3 regions of the Pseudomonas sp. DSP3-2-3 genome follow, and region 1 is predicted to be linked to each of the others. Evidence: riboswitches for the same ligand, from Rfam matches in the RefSeq annotation. Region 1 holds a riboswitch; each other region holds the start of a gene.
The links. A riboswitch is a leader RNA that binds a small molecule or an ion and turns the genes downstream of it on or off. The one in region 1 is predicted to bind cobalamin.
Positions count from the first base shown of each region.

Region 2: linked by a shared signal. The riboswitch ahead of ACP7E4_RS13035 (ABC transporter substrate-binding protein) and the one ahead of cobW (cobalamin biosynthesis protein CobW) in region 1 are both predicted to bind cobalamin.
Region 3: linked by a shared signal. The riboswitch ahead of cobO (cob(I)yrinic acid a,c-diamide adenosyltransferase) and the one ahead of cobW (cobalamin biosynthesis protein CobW) in region 1 are both predicted to bind cobalamin.

Region 1 covers NZ_JAFCXH010000001.1:166,841-173,934, reverse strand. The annotation lists gene metH (methionine synthase) at 1-208, opposite strand, end outside; gene ACP7E4_RS00780 (acyltransferase family protein) at 558-1,580, shown strand; gene nfuA (Fe-S biogenesis protein NfuA) at 1,711-2,304, shown strand; gene cobM (precorrin-4 C(11)-methyltransferase) at 2,362-3,108, opposite strand; gene ACP7E4_RS00765 (cobalamin biosynthesis protein) at 3,152-3,571, opposite strand; gene ACP7E4_RS00760 (CbtA family protein) at 3,561-4,262, opposite strand; gene ACP7E4_RS00755 (CbtB domain-containing protein) at 4,273-4,461, opposite strand; cobalamin riboswitch at 4,562-4,778, opposite strand; cobalamin riboswitch at 4,855-5,078, shown strand; gene cobW (cobalamin biosynthesis protein CobW) at 5,191-6,255, shown strand; gene cobN (cobaltochelatase subunit CobN) at 6,259-7,094, shown strand, end outside.
Region 2 covers NZ_JAFCXH010000009.1:156,065-163,158, reverse strand. The annotation lists gene ACP7E4_RS13050 (DUF72 domain-containing protein) at 1-630, opposite strand, end outside; gene ACP7E4_RS13045 (hypothetical protein) at 636-812, opposite strand; gene pcsA (phosphatidylcholine synthase) at 1,026-1,745, opposite strand; cobalamin riboswitch at 1,933-2,124, shown strand; gene ACP7E4_RS13035 (ABC transporter substrate-binding protein) at 2,310-3,326, shown strand; gene ACP7E4_RS13030 (FecCD family ABC transporter permease) at 3,323-4,366, shown strand; gene ACP7E4_RS13025 (ABC transporter ATP-binding protein) at 4,363-5,154, shown strand; gene ACP7E4_RS13020 (GNAT family N-acetyltransferase) at 5,322-5,816, opposite strand; gene ACP7E4_RS13015 (DUF979 domain-containing protein) at 5,914-6,864, opposite strand; gene ACP7E4_RS13010 (DUF969 domain-containing protein) at 6,865-7,094, opposite strand, start outside.
Region 3 covers NZ_JAFCXH010000002.1:147,802-154,895, forward strand. The annotation lists gene ACP7E4_RS03495 (AI-2E family transporter) at 1-468, shown strand, start outside; gene hda (DnaA regulatory inactivator Hda) at 687-1,391, shown strand; gene ACP7E4_RS03505 (NAD-dependent protein deacylase) at 1,385-2,149, shown strand; gene ACP7E4_RS03510 (C40 family peptidase) at 2,224-2,904, shown strand; gene ACP7E4_RS03515 (C40 family peptidase) at 2,999-3,541, shown strand; gene ACP7E4_RS03520 (PQQ-dependent sugar dehydrogenase) at 3,775-5,100, opposite strand; cobalamin riboswitch at 5,342-5,565, shown strand; gene cobO (cob(I)yrinic acid a,c-diamide adenosyltransferase) at 5,665-6,276, shown strand; gene ACP7E4_RS03530 (cobyrinate a,c-diamide synthase) at 6,273-7,094, shown strand, end outside.

The sequences.
Region 1 (7,094 bases):
TGGCGCCGATGACATCCGGGCGGGTCAGGATCAGCAGGTCGTTATTACCTTTGACATCACTTGGCCAGTCGGCGAAACGTTTGCCACGGTAATCCTGCTCTTCAAGACGGTAGCTCTGGATCATGGTGCCCATGCCGCCGTCGAGGACCAGAATCCTCTGTTGAAGAGCTTGCTGGAGAGCGTGATGGCGAGCGGTGCGGTCAGACATAGGGCTACCTGGAAAAGGTCGATACAGAAAGGCCGAGATGATATCAAACCCGAACACTTTTAGTGTTGATTACCCTTTTGCATGAATGTTGTTCATGTTAGCCGATGTCCGGCACGCTTTTTTTTGCAGGGCTGCTCATGACCTCTGCGGAGCCCGCTCACAAGGGGAAATTTGAGCGAAGGCCTTATGGAACATGGCTTGCGGCCATCTTTTGATTTACCCCCTTTAGTCAGTTTCTCTGATCTTTTCCTCGAAAACGTGGTCCGACTCCACGAGTGTCCGGAGGCGCGCTTCTCGTTTGCCTTCCCGGGCTGCGATTCAAAAGTCAGGCGACAGAGGTTGTTTATAGATGTTGATTTCGGTTCAAGCCTTGCGGGCACTCGCCGCATGGGCAGTGGTGTGTCATCACTTCATGCAGATTTTTTTCGACTTCCATGCCTCGGGCCCGATAGGTCAGTTTTTCGTTGCCAAAGGTGCTGTAGGTGTCGACATTTTTTTCGTCATCAGCGGGCTGGTGATTTTTCTTTCGACACAAAATACCGACATGCCAGCCAGTCGTTTCATGCTTAACCGGATTATCCGCATCGTTCCTGCCTACTGGTTTTACACCGCCGTAATGGGGCTGCTTCTGGTTTTCGCCGCGCCTTTGCTGCCCCATCAGGTCATCAGCTGGCAGAATTTCCTGCTGTCGTTGCTGTTCATTCCCTCTGAAAATCCCGGCGGCTATGGGCTGTATCCCACGCTGAATGTCGGCTGGACGCTGAACTATGAAATGCTGTTCTACCTGTTGTTTTCGACGGTGTTTCTGTTTCAGCAACGCCATCGTCCGCTGATCGTTGCCGCCGCGCTGTTTGCCGTCAGCGAAGTGCTGGCGCGCTCCGGGCTGATCAGCCGCTTCTACGGCAATGACATCGTCTATGAGTTTCTGCTGGGTATCGGCATCGGGATCATCTATCGCAAGGGCTGGATCAAAGAAGGGGTCTGGTTGCCACTGCTCGGCATCGCCGCCGCTCTGGTCGCGATCTACCACCTGACTCCAGCGGAGCGCTTGCTTAATTGGGGCGTGCCCAGCGCGTTGATTGTTTTGTCGTGCATTTCCCTGGAGCCATGTTTCCGGGGTAACCGGCTGCTCAAGGTTCTCGGAGATTGCTCGTATTCGGTGTATCTGCTGCATGTGTTGGTGCTGTATGCCGGCTGGCTGGCGGCCGAGCATTTCGCCCTGAATCCGTATCTGGTGTTCGCGGTATGCGTGCCCGTCATCGGTTTGGGCGCGTGGGGCAGTTATGAATGGCTGGAAAAAGGCCTGTATCGCCGTATGAAAGGCTGGCTGGACAAGCGCCGCAGCGCTGACGCCGCGCAAGTTCTTTCCTGATTGGCTCTTTCCTGGCCGGCGCATTTGCGACCGGCTCTTCCCCGACCTGCTCTTTTCCGACAAAAACACTAGGACTTTGTATGACGCCGCCGATTGGCGTAAACTGCCGGCACGTCTGCGAGGAATTTTCATGACCGCTATCATTATTACCGATGCTGCCCACGACTATCTGGCCGATCTGCTCGAAAAGCAGAACACCCCGGGCATCGGCATCCGCGTGTTTATTACCCAACCTGGCACCCAATACGCTGAGACCTGCATTGCTTATTGCAAGCCGGGCGAAGAGAAACCGGAAGACAAGGCCATTGGCCTGAAAAGCTTCACGGCCTGGATCGATAACTTCAGCGAAGCGTTTCTCGACGATGCCGTCGTCGATTACGCCACAGACCGCATGGGCGGCCAGCTGACCATCAAGGCGCCAAACGCCAAAGTACCCATGGTCAATGCCGACAGCCCGATCAACGAGCGCATCAGCTATTACCTGCAAACCGAGATCAATCCCGGTCTTGCCAGCCACGGCGGCCAGGTGACACTGATCGACGTCGTCGAAGAAGAAGACAAGAACATCGCTGTGCTGCAATTCGGTGGCGGTTGCCAGGGTTGCGGTCAGGCCGATGTGACGCTCAAGGAAGGCATCGAGCGCACCTTGCTCGAACGTATTCCCGAGCTGAGCGGTGTGCGTGATGTCACCGACCACACCCAGAAAGAGAACGCTTACTACTAAGCGGTTTTCAATACCCACAAAACCCCGACGCGTTCGGGGTTTTTTGTGGCTGCCGTTTCACGGCCTGAACAAATGCGCATGTCCCGCACGATACAGCGACGACTCCCCAAAGCTATCGTCCGCCAGAACGCGTCCCACCAGAATCAGCGCCGTACGCCGAAAGCCTTTAACACGCACCTTGTCCTCGATGTCCGCCAGCGTGCCCAGGGCCCAGTCCTGATCCGGCCAGCTGGCGCGATGCACCACGGCAATCGGGCAGTCACTGCCGTAATGGGGCAGCAGTTCGGCAACGATCTTGTGCAGATTGTTGACCCCCAAGTGAATCGCCATGGTGGCGCGATGCTGCGCCAGGCTCGCCAGCTCTTCGCCGGGCGGCATCGTGGTCTTGTCGGCGAAACGGGTGAGAATCACGCTCTGCGAGATGTCCGGCAGCGTCAGCTCAGCGCCTAGCAGGGCGGCGCACGCAGCGGTGGCGGTAACGCCGGGAATGATCTCGAACGGAATGTTCGATTCGCGTAAATGACGGATCTGCTCGCCAATGGCGCCATACAGGCTTGGGTCGCCTGAATGCACGCGAGCGACATCCTGGCCCTGTTCATGAGCGGATTTCATCAAGGCGATGATCTGTTCGAGATGCAATTCGGCACTATTGCTGATCTGCACGGCGTTATGACCGTCCAGCACCGCCGTTGGCACCAGCGATCCCGCATAGATGATCACCGGACAACTACGGATCAGACGTTGCCCCTTGACCGTGATCAACTCCGGATCGCCAGGGCCTGCGCCGATGAAAAAAACGGTCATGGAAACTCCAGATTCTTGAGTGAAAGCGGCGTGAGAGGCGGGATTATCGGCTATCGAGCAGGGTGCTGGCCAAGGCAAATGTTGCCTGCCGATTATTGACCCGTGGGATAAGCAAGCGTGCAGGACCTGATCGGTTGGCCAACGCTAATGCTGCGCTCTCCGCAACCCCATAACAGCCGGTGTGCTCGAAGGTGGTCAACGAACGATGCGTCAATTGCGCTTCATAGGCGTTGAGTTGTTGTGCGCTGAAGACTGTCAGCGGTAAGCGAAGCCGCAGAGCCAGCTCCAGCAACCCAGGCTCGTCGCTTTTCAGGTCGATGGAGGCGAGGGCGCTGAGGTCTTGCAACTCAAGGTCATGACCGCGAAGGCTGTGTTCGATTAACTCAAGCATTACGCCAGCGGAACATCCGCGTTGGCAGCCGAGCCCGGCCACCAGCGTCGGCCGCAATTGATCAGGCTTGATCAAGGTCGGTGTTGTTACGGCGGAACAGCCAGGCGCTGATCACGCCCATGGCAATCCAGAACAGCGCGTTGGTCAGCAGCGAGGCGATCTTGAATTGCGACTCAAGTGCCTCAGGCGCCAGGCTTTCATGCACGGGCGGTTGTGGCGCGCCGATGATATGCGGCACGACCAGAATCGCCACGCCCAACACTTTAAGCAGCCAGTTCTTGCCAAACACGATCAAGGCGAGCGCGACGGCGGTGGACGCTGCGGTGCCGATCCACCAGATTTGCCGTTGGGTCAGGTCCGCTGCAGCAGTGCCCGGCAGTTCTGGCGGCAGGCCAAGGGTCGGCGCGAGGGTGAACACCGCAAAACCGGCCAATCCCCACAGTACGCCTTGGGAGGTTTTGCCCGGAGCACGCAAGGTATAAAGGCCGGCCAGCATCAGCGCGAAGCCTACCGCGACTACCAGATTGCCACCGGTAGTGGACAGAATGCGCTGCCAGCCATCCTGCGGAGACCAGGCTTCTTCGTTGTGCACATGACCGGTCGGGGCGTTTTCGGCGTGCTCGTGAACCTGTTCGGTCGGAGCGTTCTCGTAGGTTTCGGCTTGCAGAATCAGCGGCACGACCCAGAAGCTTTGCAGCAGGGTCAGAAACAGCGCGGCAATCAGGCCGGTGAAACCCGCCGTTTGAGCAATTCGCTTGAACATGGCATCAGTCTCAATGGCAAGGAAAGGCAGAGCTGTGGCGGGTGTCATGCGCGGCATTGTGCACGGCGTCGATGTGCGAGAAACCGGCAAAGTACACCAGGCACGCGCCGAGAATGGCAGCGCTGAGCGCGGCGGTCAGGCGTTGAGTCTGGGTGGCAGTGGTCGTACTGGCGGAATGACTGGTTGTACTGATCGACATGGCGCTTCCCTCTTGGATGTCGGCAAGGTGAGGGGAACGCACGGGAACTCCGCTGACAGGCGTCAGCAGAGATCAACAGCGCCCGCCCACCGCGGGTTTGTCAGAAGTTTCATGTCGGGCCGGTCTCCGGGCTTGCGAGGGGCTGATTGCTCAACCTGAAAAAGCCGCCTTCCCATGCCGTTGCCGGCCACAGTGGATCTGACTCTTCACTCGCTTACCGTTGCGGGGGCAGCGCCGGACTTGCACAAGCCATGAGGCCTGAACGCACCGGTTTCCCGTTTCACCCTGTGAAGGGCACCCGAACAAGGCGTACAGGAGAGCATGGGCTGGCGCTGAACGTCAATCAGTTCGCGTCGGGCGCTGGCTGGTGATTGACCTGTCGATGGTCACTGCGTAGCCTTGCCGGTTCGAGGTTCTGTGCCCTGCACCCGCTGCCCTGCAGCCGGAAAGCGCACAGCTAAGATGGGAACGCGGTCAATGCCGCGGCTGCCCCCGCAACTGTAAGCGGTCAGGTTCATTGCACAGCCACTGCGACAAGCGGGAAGGCGCCATGAATTGCAGGTGGAAGTTCACCCGTAACCGCAAGCCAGGAGACCTGCCTCGACCTGGGCATCTTGCCCTGCAAATTCTCACTACAACCGGGCGGGGTGATCCGGTGGCGAATCCAGTCCTGTGGCTGATCACCGGATTTTCGTCCTGTTTGCCCGCCGCTTTGCCAAAGGGCACCTGATGAAAACACTGGCCAAACTTCCCGTCACCATCGTTACCGGCTTTTTGGGCTCGGGTAAAACCACGCTGTTGCGCCATATGCTCGACAACGCCGAAGGCCGCCGCATCGCGGTAATCGTCAACGAATTCGGCGAGCTGGGCATCGATGGCGAAATCCTCAAGCAATGCACCATCGGCTGCACCGAAGAAGAAGCCAACGGCAGGGTTTACGAGCTGGCCAACGGTTGCTTGTGCTGCACCGTCCAGGAAGAATTCTTCCCTGTGATGCGCGAACTGGTGGCGCGTCGTGGCGATCTTGATCACATCCTCATCGAAACCTCCGGCCTGGCATTGCCCAAGCCACTGGTACAAGCCTTCCAATGGCCGGAAATCCGCAACGCCTGCACCGTGGATGCCGTGATTACCGTGGTCGACAGCCCGGCAGTGCTGGCTGGCACCTTCGCGGCATTTCCTGATCAGGTCGATGCCCAGCGCAAGCTTGATCCGAATCTGGACCACGAATCGCCACTGCACGAGTTGTTTGCCGACCAACTGGCCAGTGCCGACCTCGTCATCCTCAACAAAGCCGACATGATCGACGCCGCAGGTCTGGCTGCCGTGCGTGCCGAGGTGTCCGAAGAGTTGCCGCCGGCGGTCAAGGTCATCGAAGCCAGCAGCGGCCGGTTGCCAATCAGCGTATTGCTGGGTCTGGGGGCTGAATCGGAACTGCATATCGACGCCCGGAAAACTCACCACGATCACCACGAAGGCGACGATCATGACGATCATGATCATGACGCTTTCGACTCGATTTCGATCAAGCTGCCACAGGCCGATGAAAGTGCGCTGCTCGATGCGCTGACTCGGCTGGTTGTCGAACATGGCGTCTTGCGCGTCAAGGGGTTTGCGGCCATTCCCGGCAAGCCAATGCGCTTGCTGATTCAAGGCGTCGGCACGCGCTTCGACAAGCATTTCGACCGCGCCTGGGGCGTTGACGAAGAGCGCGCAACCAACCTGGTGTTGATTGGCCAGAAACTGGACGCAGCGGTACTTGAAGCACAACTGCGTGCTGCGGTTGCTGGCTGACCCATGCACCTACTGAGAACCCAGCCCGGTGGTTTCGTGCCGGACGACAGCATCGCCGACCTGGGCCAAACCCCCGCCGAGCTGGTGATTCTCTGTAGCGGCGACTCAAGCCTGGCCTTGCTCGCCGAAGCTGCGCAGCAGTTACCCGACGACTACCCGAGCCTGCGTCTGGCCAATCCGATGCAGGTGCAGAATCACGCCTCGGTTGACCTTTATGTCGACCAAGTGCTGCGCCACGCGAAAGTCATCCTCATTTCCTTGCATGGCGGCATCGGCTACTGGCGCTACGGCGTCGAGCGGCTGATCGAGCTGGCCGGGCGAGGGGTGCAGGTCATTCTGGTGCCGGGTTGCGACAACGCGGACCCGGAGCTGACCGATCTGAGCACTGTCGCCGCCGAGGACTGCCAGCGTCTTTGGCAGTTCTTGCGTCAGGGCGGCATGCACAACGCCCAGGAACTCTATCGCTGTCTGGCGAGCGGCTGGCTGGGGCGCGATTACTCGTGGTCCGAACCACAGCCCTTGCCGCGCACGACGATCTATCACCCGAACAAGCCCCGTGCTGAACTCAATGATTGGCAGGCCGACTGGCAAGCTGGGCAACCGGTTGTGGCGTTGCTGTTTTATCGCTCCCATCTGCAGGCGGCCAATACCGCCTTTATTGATGAGTTTTGTCTGCGCTTGCAGGCGCAGGGTTTGAATCCGCTGCCGATTGCGGTGGCCAGTCTTAAAGAAGCGGGCTGTATAACACTGGTGGAAGACTGGCTGGATGAGGTTGAGGCTGAGTTGATCCTCAATACCACCGGCTTTGCCCAGTCCAGTCCGGAAGCGCCGCACCTAAG
Region 2 (7,094 bases), on a different contig from region 1:
GGCCAGTATTTCCAGCCGGGATTGTTCGTACGTGCTGTGGTAGATGCGTGGCGAACCGTGCAGGCGCCAGTAGCGAACGCCCGGCCAGCCTGCGGGAAGCGTGCCGCCGGGGATCGGCGATGGATCAGCCGCGACCCGGCCAATTCGATGTTCCATCAGTAGATTTTCGGCGTTCAGCCAGCTCTCGTGGCGGGGCTCAAGCACGACATCGTCGGAAAAACGCTCCCGCAACGCCTGAAAGAAAACCTGCGCAGGCTGAGATTCATAAGCCAGGGACGGCGGCAACTGAACCAGCAGGCAACCGAGTTTTTCGCCAAGCCCGCTGCACTGCGCCATGAACTCGTCCAGCGCTGCATTGCATTCCAGCAAGCGCCGTTCGTGAGTGATCAGCTTGGGTACCTTCACTGCAAAGCGAAAGCCTGCGGGAACCGATTCAGCCCAGCGCACGTAGGTTTGATGACGATGAGGACGGTAGAACGAGCTATTGATTTCAACCGCTGGCAGCCGCAAGGCATAACGCTGCAAATGCGAGCCTTGTTGGTCAAATGCCGACCAATGCTCGCGAGGCAGACTCCAGCCAGCGCAGCCCACGTAAATGGGCGACGCCTGATTATCGTGGCTGACTACCACGTGTTTTAGCTCGGCACGCCAGAGCCATCGTCGCCCGCGATGTCCGGATCATCCGGCTCCACCTCATTGTCCTCGGCGTTGCGCACATCATCGTCCGGGCGCGCCTCGTCGTCGGATTCCATCGGATTGGGGTTCGGCCCCGGGGATTGCGCAGCTTGGGTGTCGACAGGTCGTATGCTCATGATGCCCTCACAGAATCAGATCAATGGGGAGTGACATGATTTGGAAGCGGCAGCGTGGCGGGAGTTCGGATTATTGGATGACTGGTGTGTAACCTGTGGGAGCGTTCGGAGGTTACGACGGCCGCGAAGCGGTGTGCCAGGCGAACGTCTGTCGATCCCGCCGCCCTCTTCCCGGATGAATTCGCACACAGCCTGCACAGGCCGGCATTCGCCTCAGCCGCGCAACTTGCCCAACCACTCCAGCGAAGTGCGCCACAGGCAAATCCCCAGGAAGTAGGCGGACATTGCGGACCAGACGATCATGACTGTCGGGCTTTGCGCCGGGTGGTCGATTACCAGCAAGGCGCTGCACACCAGCCAGATCGTGGTGACGGTGATGTTCAGCGGCATCAGGCGGCGGACGCGAAATGGGTGGAGGAATTTCATGCGCGTCAGGGTCAGCAAGGCCAGGCCGAAGACGGTCAGCAACGTCACCCAGGAGGCTGGCGAGATGATGTAGACGCACAGCGCAACCACGTTCCAGGCGGCGGGAAAGCCCTGAAAATAATTATCCTTGCTCTTCATTTCCAGGTTGCAGAAGCAAAACAGCGAGGACACCAGAATCACCGCAGTGCTGAGCAACATGGTGTGATCCGGCAAATCGATGTAGCGATAGATGAACAGCGCCGGAATGAACACGTAGGTCAGGTAATCAATGACCAGATCGAGCACTGAACCATCAAAGCCCGGCAACACTGACTGAACATTGAATTTGCGCGCCAGGGAGCCATCGACTCCATCTACCACCAGCGCCAGCCCCAGCCAAAGCAGGCACGCCTTGGGCTGGTCTTCGAACAGCGCGATGGTTGCCATGAAGGCAATGACCACACCGGTGGCGGTAAAAGCATGTGCACCCCAGGCTTTGAGCCAGGCCGTGCGTTGAGTCGATATCACAGGGGGAAATCTCCAGAAATAATACGTGCCGGGCATCATCATCGCCGATTTGTCACCGGAGCACTCAGCCAGCGTGCATGTATCGACCGGCCGCCGGCCGATTAGGTTCACCAACGGGTGATCTGCGAGCAATCTCCAGGCCAGCGAATCGACCGCCGGGAAAACTTCCCCGTCGCGGTTGATATCCATTACCATGCCGCCCGTCGGTTCCCAAACGGGATTAATAGGGAATCCGTGATGGCCTCAGGTCATCAACCGGAACTGCCCCCGCAACTGTAGACGCTGAGCCGCTCCATCGATGCCACTGGATAAATCCGGGAAGGCCGGAGCATGGCGATGACGCGTCAGTCAGGAGACCTGCCGACATCAGGGTCGTACGAGCGTGCGCCCTGGCAATTGACCCACCGGCGGGGTGTCCCGGGAGGACATCCGTCAGAATCGGTTCATCGCCGTTGCTGCCAGACCCTGCTCGACCGGCCACGCCGCAGTCGGCAGCGGTGGCTGATGTGTTTCCTGCCCTTACACCGCCGTCCGGACATTCCGTTCGAATGGAGATAGCCTTTTATGCCTTTGCCTCGCCTTGCCGTACTGTTTGCCAGCCTTGGATGTTCTGCACTGGCACTGGCCGCCGGCCCGACGCACTACCCGCTGACCGTCGAAAACTGCGGCATGCCGCTGACCTTCAAACAGGCACCCGGCAAAACAGTCACCATCGGCCAGGCCGGCACTGAAATCCTCTATTCACTCGGACTGGCCGACAAAGTGGTCGGCACTTCGCTGTGGTTCAACGATGTGCTGCCCCAGTTCAAGGCCCAGAACGACCGGATTCCGCGTCTGGCCGATAACGAACCGAGCTTCGAATCGGTCATCGGCAAACGACCTGACCTGGTGCCGGTGCAGTTTGAGTGGATGGTCGGCCCGCAAGGCGCGGTCGGCACACGTGAGCAGTTCAGCGAACTGAATATCCCGACCTACATCATGCCGTCGGACTGCGAAGGCAAAGACAACCTGGTCGGCGCCGATGGCACGCGTCTCAAGCCGTTCTCAGTGGAAACCGTATTCAAGACCGTGACGCAACTGGCGCAGATCTTCGACGTGCAGGACCGTGGCGATGAATTGAGCGCCCAGCTGCGTGCCGGTCTGACCAAGGCTCAGGCCAGCGTCAAGGCCAAGCACTTGACCGATGCTTCGGCGCTGTTCTGGTTTTCCAGCGCCGACCTGCACATCGACCCTTATGTTGCAGGGCGCAAAGGCGTTCCGGATTTCATGATGAACACCCTCGGCCTGCGCAACGTGATTGAGTCCGATGAAGAATGGCCAACCGTCGGCTGGGAAACCATCGCCAAGGCCAACCCGACAGTGCTGGTCATTGCGCGCATGGATCGCCGCCGCTTCCCCGCTGACGACTTCCAGAAAAAGCTGGAATTCCTCAAGTCCGATCCGGTGACGAAAAACATGGATGCCGTGAAGCACAACCGCATCGTGATCCTCGACGCCGACGCCATGCAGGCCTCGGTGCGCATGTTCGACGGCATCAACGAGCTGGCCGGCGCCATCGATCAGGTTGATCCGGGAAAATGAGAGCAGTAACCGGCGGTCAGGTTCTGCGCAGGGTTTGTCTGCATGCAGCGTGGGTGATCCCGGTGTTGTTGGCCGCGATACTGGCCGGCATCGCCATTGGTGAGACGCCGATCAGCCTGTCGCTGGTGTTTCAGGTGCTGGCCAACAAGGTGTGGGGCGCCGGTTTTGTCCTGGATCCTATCGATGAAGGTATCGTCTGGAACTACCGCCTGACCCGCGCGCTGGTGGCCGCCGCATGCGGCGCCGGGCTGGCGATTTCCGGGGTGGTGTTGCAATCACTGCTGCGCAATCCGCTGGCCGATCCGTACCTGCTGGGGATTTCTGCCGGAGCTTCGACCGGCGCGGTACTGGTGTCGATCATCGGCCTCGGCGCCGGCGCCATCTCGCTGTCGATGGGCGCCTTCGCGGGCGCGATTGCAGCGTTTGCCCTGGTCGCCTTGCTGGCGCGCAGCACCGGGGCGGTCAGTGGCAGCGGGCAAATCATTCTGGCAGGCATCGCCGGTTCGCAGCTGTTCAACGCCCTGACTTCGTTCCTGATTACCAAGTCGGCCAGCTCCGAACAGGCGCGAGGCATCATGTTCTGGTTATTGGGCAACCTCAGCGGGGTGCGCTGGCAGTCGGTGACATTGGCTGTGCCGGTGGTGTTGATCGGACTGGCGATTTGCCTGTGGCATCGCCGCGCGCTGGATGCGTTCATGTTCGGCAGCGATTCGGCCGCCGCGCTTGGCATCCCGGTGCGACGTGTTCAAGTGGTGCTGATCGCCACGGTTGCACTGGTCACGGCGGTGATGGTGTCACTGGTGGGTTCGATCGGCTTCGTCGGTCTGGTGGTCCCGCACGCTGCGCGCCTGTTGGTCGGCGTGCGCCACGGGCGGCTGATCCCGCTCAGCGCATTGAGTGGCGCCCTGTTCCTGATCGCCGCCGACGTGCTGTCGCGCACCGTCATCAAGGGCCAGGTGCTGCCGGTCGGCGTGATCACCGCGCTGATCGGCGCACCGGTATTCGCCGTAATCCTGATCAAAGCCAAGGGTGGCCGATGAATAGCCTGCAAATGCCTGCGCTTCAGACGACTGTGATGGCTTGCTCTGACCTGAGCTGGTCAGTCAAAGGCCACCTGATCGTCAAAGGCGTCAGCCTGGATCTGCAACGCGGGGAAACCCTGGGCTTGATCGGTCCGAACGGCTCCGGCAAATCCAGCCTGCTCAAATTGCTGTCTGGAATCCGGCCACCCGACAGCGGGCGGATTCAGCTCGACGGTGAGGCGCTGACCGACATGACGCGCCGGGATATCGCACAGATGATTGCCGTGGTCGAGCAACAGGCCGAGACCTCGGACGCCATCAGTGTGCTGGACGCCGTGGAACTGGGGCGCACGCCCTGGCTTTCGGCGCTGACGCCATGGTCCGCGGCCGACGATGAAATCGTTCAGCAAGCGCTGGTCGATGTGGACATGGCCGACAAGCGCAAGCGTGCCTGGCACAGCCTGTCCGGCGGCGAACGCCAGCGCGTGCACATCGCTCGCGCTCTGGCCCAACGCCCGCAAATCCTGCTGCTGGACGAACCCACCAACCACCTGGACATCCAGCATCAGCTGAGCATTCTGGGTCTGGTCAGATCGCTGCCGGTGACCACGCTGATTGCGCTGCACGACCTCAATCAGGCCCTGGCCTGTGATCGGCTGGCGGTGATGGACAAAGGCGAGCTGATCGCCATCGGCGATCCGGCGCAGGTGCTGACGTGCGAGCGGCTGCGCACCACCTTTGGCGTTGAAGCCCACTACCTGACCGATCCCCACGACGGTGCGCGGATTTTGCGCTTTCGCTCATAAAACACGCAGCCGCAAAACACATAGATCACGTGGGAGCGGACTTGTCCCCGAAGGCGTCGGTACGGCCAGCGACCCGTCTGGATTTTCGTGGCGTCAGTTCTATCGCATCGAGGACAAGTCCTCTCCCACCGGTTTCAGCAAACACACCTAAGATCGCTCTACAGGAATCAGGTTTTCAGCCCGCACTCCATATGCGTCGTCTGCCAAACCGGATCGGTCTCGACATCAACGACATGAAAGCCCTGGCGCTGCCAGAAGCCGACCGCTCCCGGCAAGAACGGATGGGTGTGCAGATACAGCACCTCAACGCCCTGCCGCCGCGCATGTTCCTTCAGTTCCAGAAAGATCCGGGTCGCCAGCCCTGAGCGGCGAAATTCGGGGATGACGAACAGCCGGACAATTTCCACCACGCGCTTGTGGCCGTAGTCCAGCTGGGTGAATCGCCCGTCGTAAGGCAGGTAACCGATGGCCGCGACGATTTCCCCTTCGCGCCGGGCGATCAGGAACTTGCCGCCGCCGTCGTCGATATAGACCCGGGCAAAACTCGCCAGATCCGCCGGCATGCCAGCAGCGGCAAGCTTCGGGAAGATTTCCGCGCGGGCGCGCAACACGAACTCCAGCACAGCGGCGACGTCTTGCTGTGCGGCAGGAACAATTTCCATCGATGACCCATCTCCATAAACCGGCGGCCATCCTACGCACAATCACAACGCCCGCGAAAGTCGCGGGCGCTATGTGTTCACTGATGGCTCTCGAAGGCTACATCAGGAAGTACAACAGCACGATGTTGGCGACCAGCATCGGCAGCGCCGTGGGGATCTGCGCCTTGATGACGGCGTATTTGTCCGGCAACTCCAGCAACGCCGCCGGGACTATGTTGTAGTTGGCCGCCATGGGTGTCATCAGCGTGCCGCAATAGCCGGAGAACATCCCAATGGCCGCGACCACCGCCGGATTGCCGCCATACATGCCGACCAGCACCGGCACACCAATGCCGCCGGTCATCACCGGGAACGCCGCGAAGCCGTTGCCCATGACGATGGTGAACAAGGCCATGCCCAGCACGTAGACCGAAACCGCCACCAGACGGAAGTCAAGGTTGATGTACGCCGTCGCCAGATGCGCCACCGCCTTGCCAACCCCGGCATCGTTGAATAGCAAACCGAGCATCGCCAGCATCTGCGGCAACACCAAAGCCCAGCCCAGCGCCTCGGTCAGGCGCCGGGATTCGCGCATGGCCTGCACCGGCGTATCCCGGGTCAACCAACAAGCCAGCGCCAACGCCAGCAGGCAACCCAGGCCGAGGGACACGAAGGTACTGTTGGCCGGATCGAGCAAGGCGACGTCGCCAAACTTGATGTTCTTGAGGAACATCGCGCCAACCACTGTCACCAGCGGAATCGCCAAGGCTGGAATGAATAACTTGTTGCCCAGCCGACCGGCGCTGGCGCGGCGCGCCTTGTCCGGCAGGTCTTCATGTTTGCCGAAGCCAACGCCGCCGAAACCGGCAATCGCCGCCATGACCAATACACCCACGCCCACAATCGCTGGCGGCAGGCGTTCACCCACCAGAAACGCGACGGCGAACAAGGCCCAGAACAGGCCGGTGCTCCAGCGCTTGGGATTAGTGGTGTCGGTAACGGTCATCACTGCGGTAATCGCCAGAATGATGCCGGCCAGCCAATACAGGTATTGAATTGAAATGATCATTTACACGCTCTCCTGCGCGGCCGCTGGCGGGGTGGACTGCGGCAAGGGCTGCAACTGACGATTGAGCAGGCGATCAAAACGATGCAGGCGAATTGCATGGATCACAAAGGCGCAGATCGCCGTCGGGATACCCCACAGCGCGATGTGCATCGGGTCGACGTCGATACCCGAACCGAGCAGGAAGGTGTGCATCAAGGCAATCGCACCAAAGGCGACGAAGATGTCTTCGC
Region 3 (7,094 bases), on a different contig from region 1:
GGCGCATTTATCCGGGGCCAGTTGCTGGTGATGGTGGCGCTGGGCGTGATCTACGCGGCGGGCCTGATGCTGGTGGGTCTGGAACTGGGCCTGTTGATCGGGGTAATTGCCGGTCTGGCGGCCATCGTTCCTTATATGGGCTTCGTGATCGGAATCGGCGCGGCATTGATAGCCGGGTTGTTCCAGTTCGGCGGCGACCTGTATCCGATGATGGGCATCGTTGCGGTATTCATGGTCGGTCAGGCGCTGGAAGGCATGGTGCTCACGCCGCTATTGGTAGGGGATCGCATCGGCCTGCATCCGGTGGCGGTGATTTTCGCGATTCTGGCGGGCGGCGAGCTGTTCGGTTTTACCGGCATCCTACTGGCGCTGCCGGTGGCGGCGGTGATCATGGTTCTGGTGCGACATGTTCATGACCTTTATAAGGACTCGGACATCTACGGCGGCATGGGCGACCCTGAGCTGTAGGGCAAATTGCTGCATCGCGAAGGGCGTGGCGCACGACAAGTGTCCACGCCCTTTTTTATTGCAGGATTTTTCCCGGCAATTGTTCGGCAACCTCGCAAAGCACGCAAACCTTTGATTTTCCTTATGGTCTCGCGCATTGTGTGCCCAGCGTCACGGGTATAAACTTTGCACACTTTACACAGAGGCCCCTAACGGCTCACATGAGCTGTTCAGCCAGCATGAAACCGATTCAGCTGCCCCTGGGTGTGCGTCTGCGTGATGACGCCACCTTCATCAATTACTATCCAGGCGCCAACGCCGCCGCACTCGGCTACGTGGAGCGGCTGTGCGAAGCCGACGCAGGCTGGACCGAAAGCCTGATTTATCTCTGGGGCAAGGACGGCGTAGGGCGCACGCACCTGTTGCAGGCCGCGTGCCTGCGCTTCGAGCAGATGGGCGAGCCGGCGGTTTATCTGCCACTGGCGGAAGTCATTGATCAAGGCGTCAAACTCTTCGACAACCTCGAACAATACGAACTGGTCTGTCTCGACGATCTGCAGGTTGTGGTCGGCAAACCCGAGTGGGAAGAGGCCTTGTTTCACTTGTTCAACCGGCTGCGCGACAGTGGGCGTCGCCTGTTGATCGCGGCGTCGCAATCGCCCCGTGAGCTGCCGGTCAAACTCCCCGATCTCAAATCGCGCCTGACCATGGCCCTGGTGTTCCAGATGCGTGCCCTGTCGGACGAAGACAAGCTGCGCGCCCTGCAACTGCGCGCCTCGCGACGCGGGCTGCACCTGACCGATGAGGTCGGGCATTTCATCCTGACGCGCGGCACGCGCAGCATGAGCGCGTTGTTCGACTTGCTTGAGCGACTCGATCAGGCGTCGCTGCAAGCGCAACGCAAGCTGACCATTCCGTTCCTCAAAGAGACGCTGGGGTGGTAGATCAGGCGTTGGTGTTGCAGGTTGCAGCAGCGTTGCGACATGCCCGGCGAATTCTGATCATCACCGGCGCCGGGCTGTCTGCCGATTCCGGCCTGCCGACTTATCGCGGCGTCGGCGGTTTGTACAACGACAAGACCGCTGATGGCCTACCTATCGAAATGGCCCTGTCCGGGCCGATGCTGCGCCGTGATCCTGCGTTGTGCTGGAAGTACATCGCGCAACTGGCCAAGGCCTGCCTGGGCGCGCAACCCAATGACGCGCATTACGCTATCGCCCAACTGCAACGCAAGAAGCCCGACTGCTGGGTGTTGACGCAGAACGTCGACGGCTATCACCGCGCCGCTGGCAGCCCGCCTGAAAGACTGATCGAGATTCATGGTCAACTGGCACCGGTCTATTGCCAGTCATGCGCTGCGCAAGACCCGGAATGGACTGCGCAGTTGGACCGCCCGTTGCCGCCGTTGTGCAGTCACTGTGGTGGCATTCTGCGACCGTCCGTCGTTTTATTCGAGGAGCTGCTACCGGAGCTGGCCCTCGAAACCCTGCATCAAGAGATGGCAAAGGGCTTTGATGCGGTGTTGAGCATAGGTACCACCGCAAGCTTCCCCTACATCCATGAACCCCTATTCAGGACAAGGGTTTGCGGCGGTTTTACGGCGGAGATTAATTTGACGCCTACCGACCAGAGTCTGCAGATGGATGCTTTTTTGCAGTGCCGAGCGGTACATGTCATGAGCGAACTGGTAAGTCACATATAGTTCGATTGAATTTGCAAATGAGGATCATAGTTGGCATAGTCTCGCCACCTTAACAGTCAGCCACGGTTGTGCCCATGCTAGCTCGCTTCGCACCCCTCGTGCCTCTCGCACTCGTATCACTACTGTTCGGTTGCTCGGCCAACATGCCGGTATCTCAACAAGATGCGCAGCAACAGCAGTACAAGACGCAGATCACCGCGCAATCCTCCGCCAGCCGTTCCGATCGCTCGGTGTTGCAGGAAGAACTGGCCACTGAAGCCGAGCTGGCTCAGTTTGCCGACAACAAGCCTTATCAACTGCCAGCCCTGGCTGACAGCATCCTTGAGCGTGGCAAATCCCTGATCGGTACTCGCTACCGTTTCGGTGGCACCTCAACCAGCACCGGTTTCGATTGCAGCGGTTTCATCGGTTATCTTTTCCGTGAGAAAGCTGGCATGAGCCTGCCGCGTTCTTCTCGCGACATGATCAACATCGATGCGCCACTGGTTAAGCGCAATGATCTGGCGCCGGGCGACCTGCTGTTCTTCAGCACTGCCGGTCGCGGTCGTGTCAGCCATGCAGCCATCTACCTGGGCGACAATCAGTTCATTCACTCCAGCAGCCGTCGCAGTGGTGGTGTTCGCGTCGACAGCCTGGACGATGTGTACTGGAGCAAGACGTTCATCGAGGCCAAGCGCGCCCTGGCGATGGAATCGCCAAATATCGCGCCGCAGACGACTGCAATGACCACGACTACGCTCAAGCGCCGCAAGTAATCACTACCGTGTTATGCAAAAACAGGCTATAAGCCTGTTTTGCGCATTTAGCGCCCTCGGCAAGCAGCCGCATCCAGCTCAGGTTGTTGTATCCATGTCGATTACGATACGCCTTGCGGTCATTACTCTTGCTGCCTTGCTCGGCGCTTGCGCCAGCGCGCCGCCGCCACCCTCCAAGCCCCGGATTGTTCAGCGTCCGGTGCTGATTGCTCCTCCTGAAAGTTTTTCCCCGGCTATCGAAGACGTGATGTTTCGCGCGCTCGGGCTGGTCGGCACGCCCTATCATTGGGGTGGCAACACGCCTGATTCCGGTTTTGATTGCAGCGGTTTGATCGGCTACGTCTATCGTGACGCGGCGGGCATTGCTCTGCCTCGGTCGACCCGCGACATGATCGGCATGCGCGCGCCGAATGTGGGTCGTGAACAGCTGCAGACTGGCGACCTGGTGTTCTTCGCCACCGGCGGTGGCTCGCAGGTCAGCCATGCGGGGATTTACGTCGGGGAAGGGCGTTTCGTGCATGCGCCAGCTACCGGCGGCACGGTCAAGCTGGACAGTCTGGACAAGCCGTATTGGCAGCGCGCTTACCTGAATGCCAAGCGCGTGATTCAGCCATCGAGTCTGGCGCGTAATCCGTAGGACACGAACCGAACCTGTGGGAGATTCTATGTTTGGGGGCAACCCACAGATGCCGAAGATGTGGTGTCTACACCGACGCCTTCCCGGATAGATCCGGTCCCACGAGATGACCGCGTTTCACTTGTGGGAGCGAGCTTGCTCGCGAAGACATTTGCCCGTTCAACATCTTTGCAAGCTTCCCGGACGCATTCGCAAGCAAGCTTGCTCCCACAAGTTTTGTACAGGCCGTTAACTTATTGTGCCTTCGCCGCAGTCACCCGCCAGATCTTGTTCCCCACGTCATCCGCCACCAGTAACCCACCCTGATGATCATTGACCACGCCGACCGGGCGACCCTGGGCTTTTTCGTCGGCATTCAGGAAACCGGTCAGCAGGTCAATCGGCGCGCCGCTTGGCTTGCCGCCGCTGAACGGCACGAACAGGACTTTGTAGCCGCTGTGTGGTTTGCGGTTCCAGGAGCCGTGCTGGCCGATGAACACGCCTTCATTGAACGGCGCCGGCAACGTCTTGCCATCGGCGAACACCAGGCCAAGTGACGCGGTATGCGGGCCGACCGCGTAATCAGGTGCGATGGCCTTGGCCACCAGCTCCGGATTCTGCGGAGTTACGCGCACGTCCACATGCTGGCCGTAATAGCTGAACGGCCAGCCATAGAACGCCCCGTCTTGCACCGAAGTGATGTAGTCCGGCACCAGATCGCTGCCGATTTCGTCACGCTCGTTGACCGCCGTCCAGAGTTTGCCGGTGGTGGGCTCCCAATCCATGCCGTTGGGGTTGCGCAGGCCTGAAGCAAAGATCCGATGCGAACCGCTGGCGGGGTCAACTTCCCAGATTGCCGCGCGACCTTCTTCAGCTGCCAGCCCGTTTTCCGCGACGTTGCTGTTGGAACCGACCGTCACATACAGCTTGCTGCCGTCCTTGCTGGCGATGACGTTTTTGGTCCAGTGGTGATTCAGCGTGCCGCCCGGAAGATCGACGACTTTGGTCGGCTGCGCGCTGATCGAGGTCTGGCCGTCCTGATACGGGAAACTGATCAGGCGGTCGGTGTCGGCGACATACAGCTTGTTGCCCACCAAGGTCATACCGAACGGCGAATTGAGGTTTTCCAGGAACACCGTGCGGGTTTCGGCAATGCCGTCGTGATCCTTGTCGCGCAGCAAGGTAATCCGATTGGGGCTGGGAACACCGGCCCCGGCGCGGCCCATGACTTTGCCCATGACCCAGCCGCGAATGCCTTTATTGTCATCAGGCTTTGGCGGCGAGTTGGTTTCCGCCACCAGCACGTCACCATTGGGCAGCACGTAAAGCCAGCGCGGGTGGTCCAGATGTTCGGCGAAAGCGGCGACCTGCGTGCCCTTGGCCGCGACGGGTTTGGCGTCTTTTTCCCAGCCCACCGCTGGCGCTATGTTGACGGTCGGAATCATCGTCTTGTTCGGTTCCGGCAACTTTGGTGACGGCCCGGTGCCGTCGGTGACTTGCAGGGTCGAAGATTCGCCGCAGGCCGCAAGGCCTCCGGCAACCAGTAGCAAAACCGCGAACTGTGGTCTGAGCTTGAACATGATCGATCTCCATAACGGGCAGTGTTCCAGTAAGAGATAGAGACGCCTGTGCTTTCGAGGTTCAACCTGTTGCTGAGTTGATTGACGCTCAATCCCCAACCCTCTAACCTGCGCCTTTTGTTTCAGGTGCTCAGGTCTACAGCGTTTAAAACTGCTGCGCTCGACAATACTGCGTTGGAAACAGACTCGAAATGCTCATTGAGGGAACCTCAACTCCGCTTTCTCGCCTGTTTCCGCCTTGTCTTGTCGTCGCTCGCTACGTTTTAAATCGCTGCAGCAAATGTTTGAGTGAAACAGGGAAACCGGTAAGGACGCTCATGGCGACCAATTCCGGTGCTGCCCCCGCAACGGTAGATGAGTCAACGCTGTGCCTGATGCCACTGGGTCTGCAAGGATTTGGGAAGGCGCACAGTAGGGGATTTCCCGCTCATGAGCCCGGAGACCGGCCTGATCCATTCAACAGCATCACGGCGGGCGATGCTCTGGGCATGACGAAAGTCGTGCTGCCAGTCATTTGCTATTGCCTGCCGTCTGCTTTCGCGTGCCCTCAAGCGGAGAGCTGAGATGAACGAATCCCCCGAACGTGACGAACGCCATCTGGCGCGCATGTTGCGCAAAAAAGCCGTGATGGACGAGCGCATCGCCAGTGCACCCAATGAATGCGGGCTGTTGCTGGTCCTGACCGGTAACGGTAAAGGCAAAAGCAGTTCTGCATTCGGCATGTTGGCCCGGGCCATGGGCCACGGCATGCAGTGCGGTGTCGTGCAGTTCATCAAGGGCAGCAACAGCACCGGCGAAGAGTTCTTCTTCCGACGTTTCCCAGAGCAGGTTCGCTATCACGTGATGGGCGAGGGCTACACCTGGGAAACCCAGGACCGCCAGCGTGATATCGCCGCCGCCGAAGCAGCGTGGGAAGTTTCCCTGGAAATGCTCCGTGATCCGGCCATCGGCATGGTGATCCTCGACGAACTGAACATCGCCCTCAAGCACGGTTATCTGGACATCGAGCGAGTGCTCAGCGACCTGCAAGCCCGGCCGCCGATGCAGCATGTGATTGTCACCGGCCGTGGCGCGAAACCGGAAATGATTGACATGGCCGACACCGTGTCGGAAATCACCGTGGTCAAACACGCATTCCAGTCCGGCATTCGAGCGCAAAAAGGCATCGAGTTGTGAGTGAACCGCGTCATTGTCCGGCGGTTCTGATCGCCGCACCGGCCTCCGGCCAAGGCAAAACCACCGTCACCGCCGCGCTGGCCCGTTTGCATCGCAATCAGGGTCGCAAGGTTCGCGTATTCAAATGCGGCCCGGATTTTCTCGACCCGATGATTCTTGAGCGCGCCAGCGGTGCGCCGGTTTATCAGCTCGATTTGTGGATGGTCGGCGCTGATGAAAGCCGCCGCCTGTTGTGGCAAGCGGCAGGTGAAGCCGACCTGATCCTGATCGAAGGCGTGATGGGCCTGTTCGATGGCACGCCGTCCAGCGCGGACCTGGCGCGTTATTTCGGCGTGCCGGTCCTCGGCGTGATCGACGGCACGGCCATGGCCCAGACCTTCGGCGCGCTGGCGCTGGGCCTGGCGCGTTATCAGCCGGACCTGCCGTTCGCCGGCGTTTTGGCCAACCGGGTCGGCACCGTGCGGCATGCGCAACTGCTCGAAGGCAGCCTCACCGAAGGTTTGCGCTGGTACGGCGCGTTGTCCCGGGAAACCGGCATCGAATTGCCAAGCCGGCATTTGGGGCTGGTGCAGGCCAGCGAGTTGAACGATCTTGATCTGCGTCTGGATGCCGCCGCCGCAGCACTGGCCAGCACCTGCGAAGTTGAACTGCCGCCTGCGGTGACCTTCGCTGCGCCGGACCTGGTACCCGCCGAGCCTTTACTGCAAGGCGTAACGATTGCCGTCGCCCATGACGAAGCGTTTGCGTTCACCTACGGCGCGAGCCTGGATCTGCTGCGTGCCATGGGTGCCGAACTGGTGTTCTTCTCGCCGATCCGC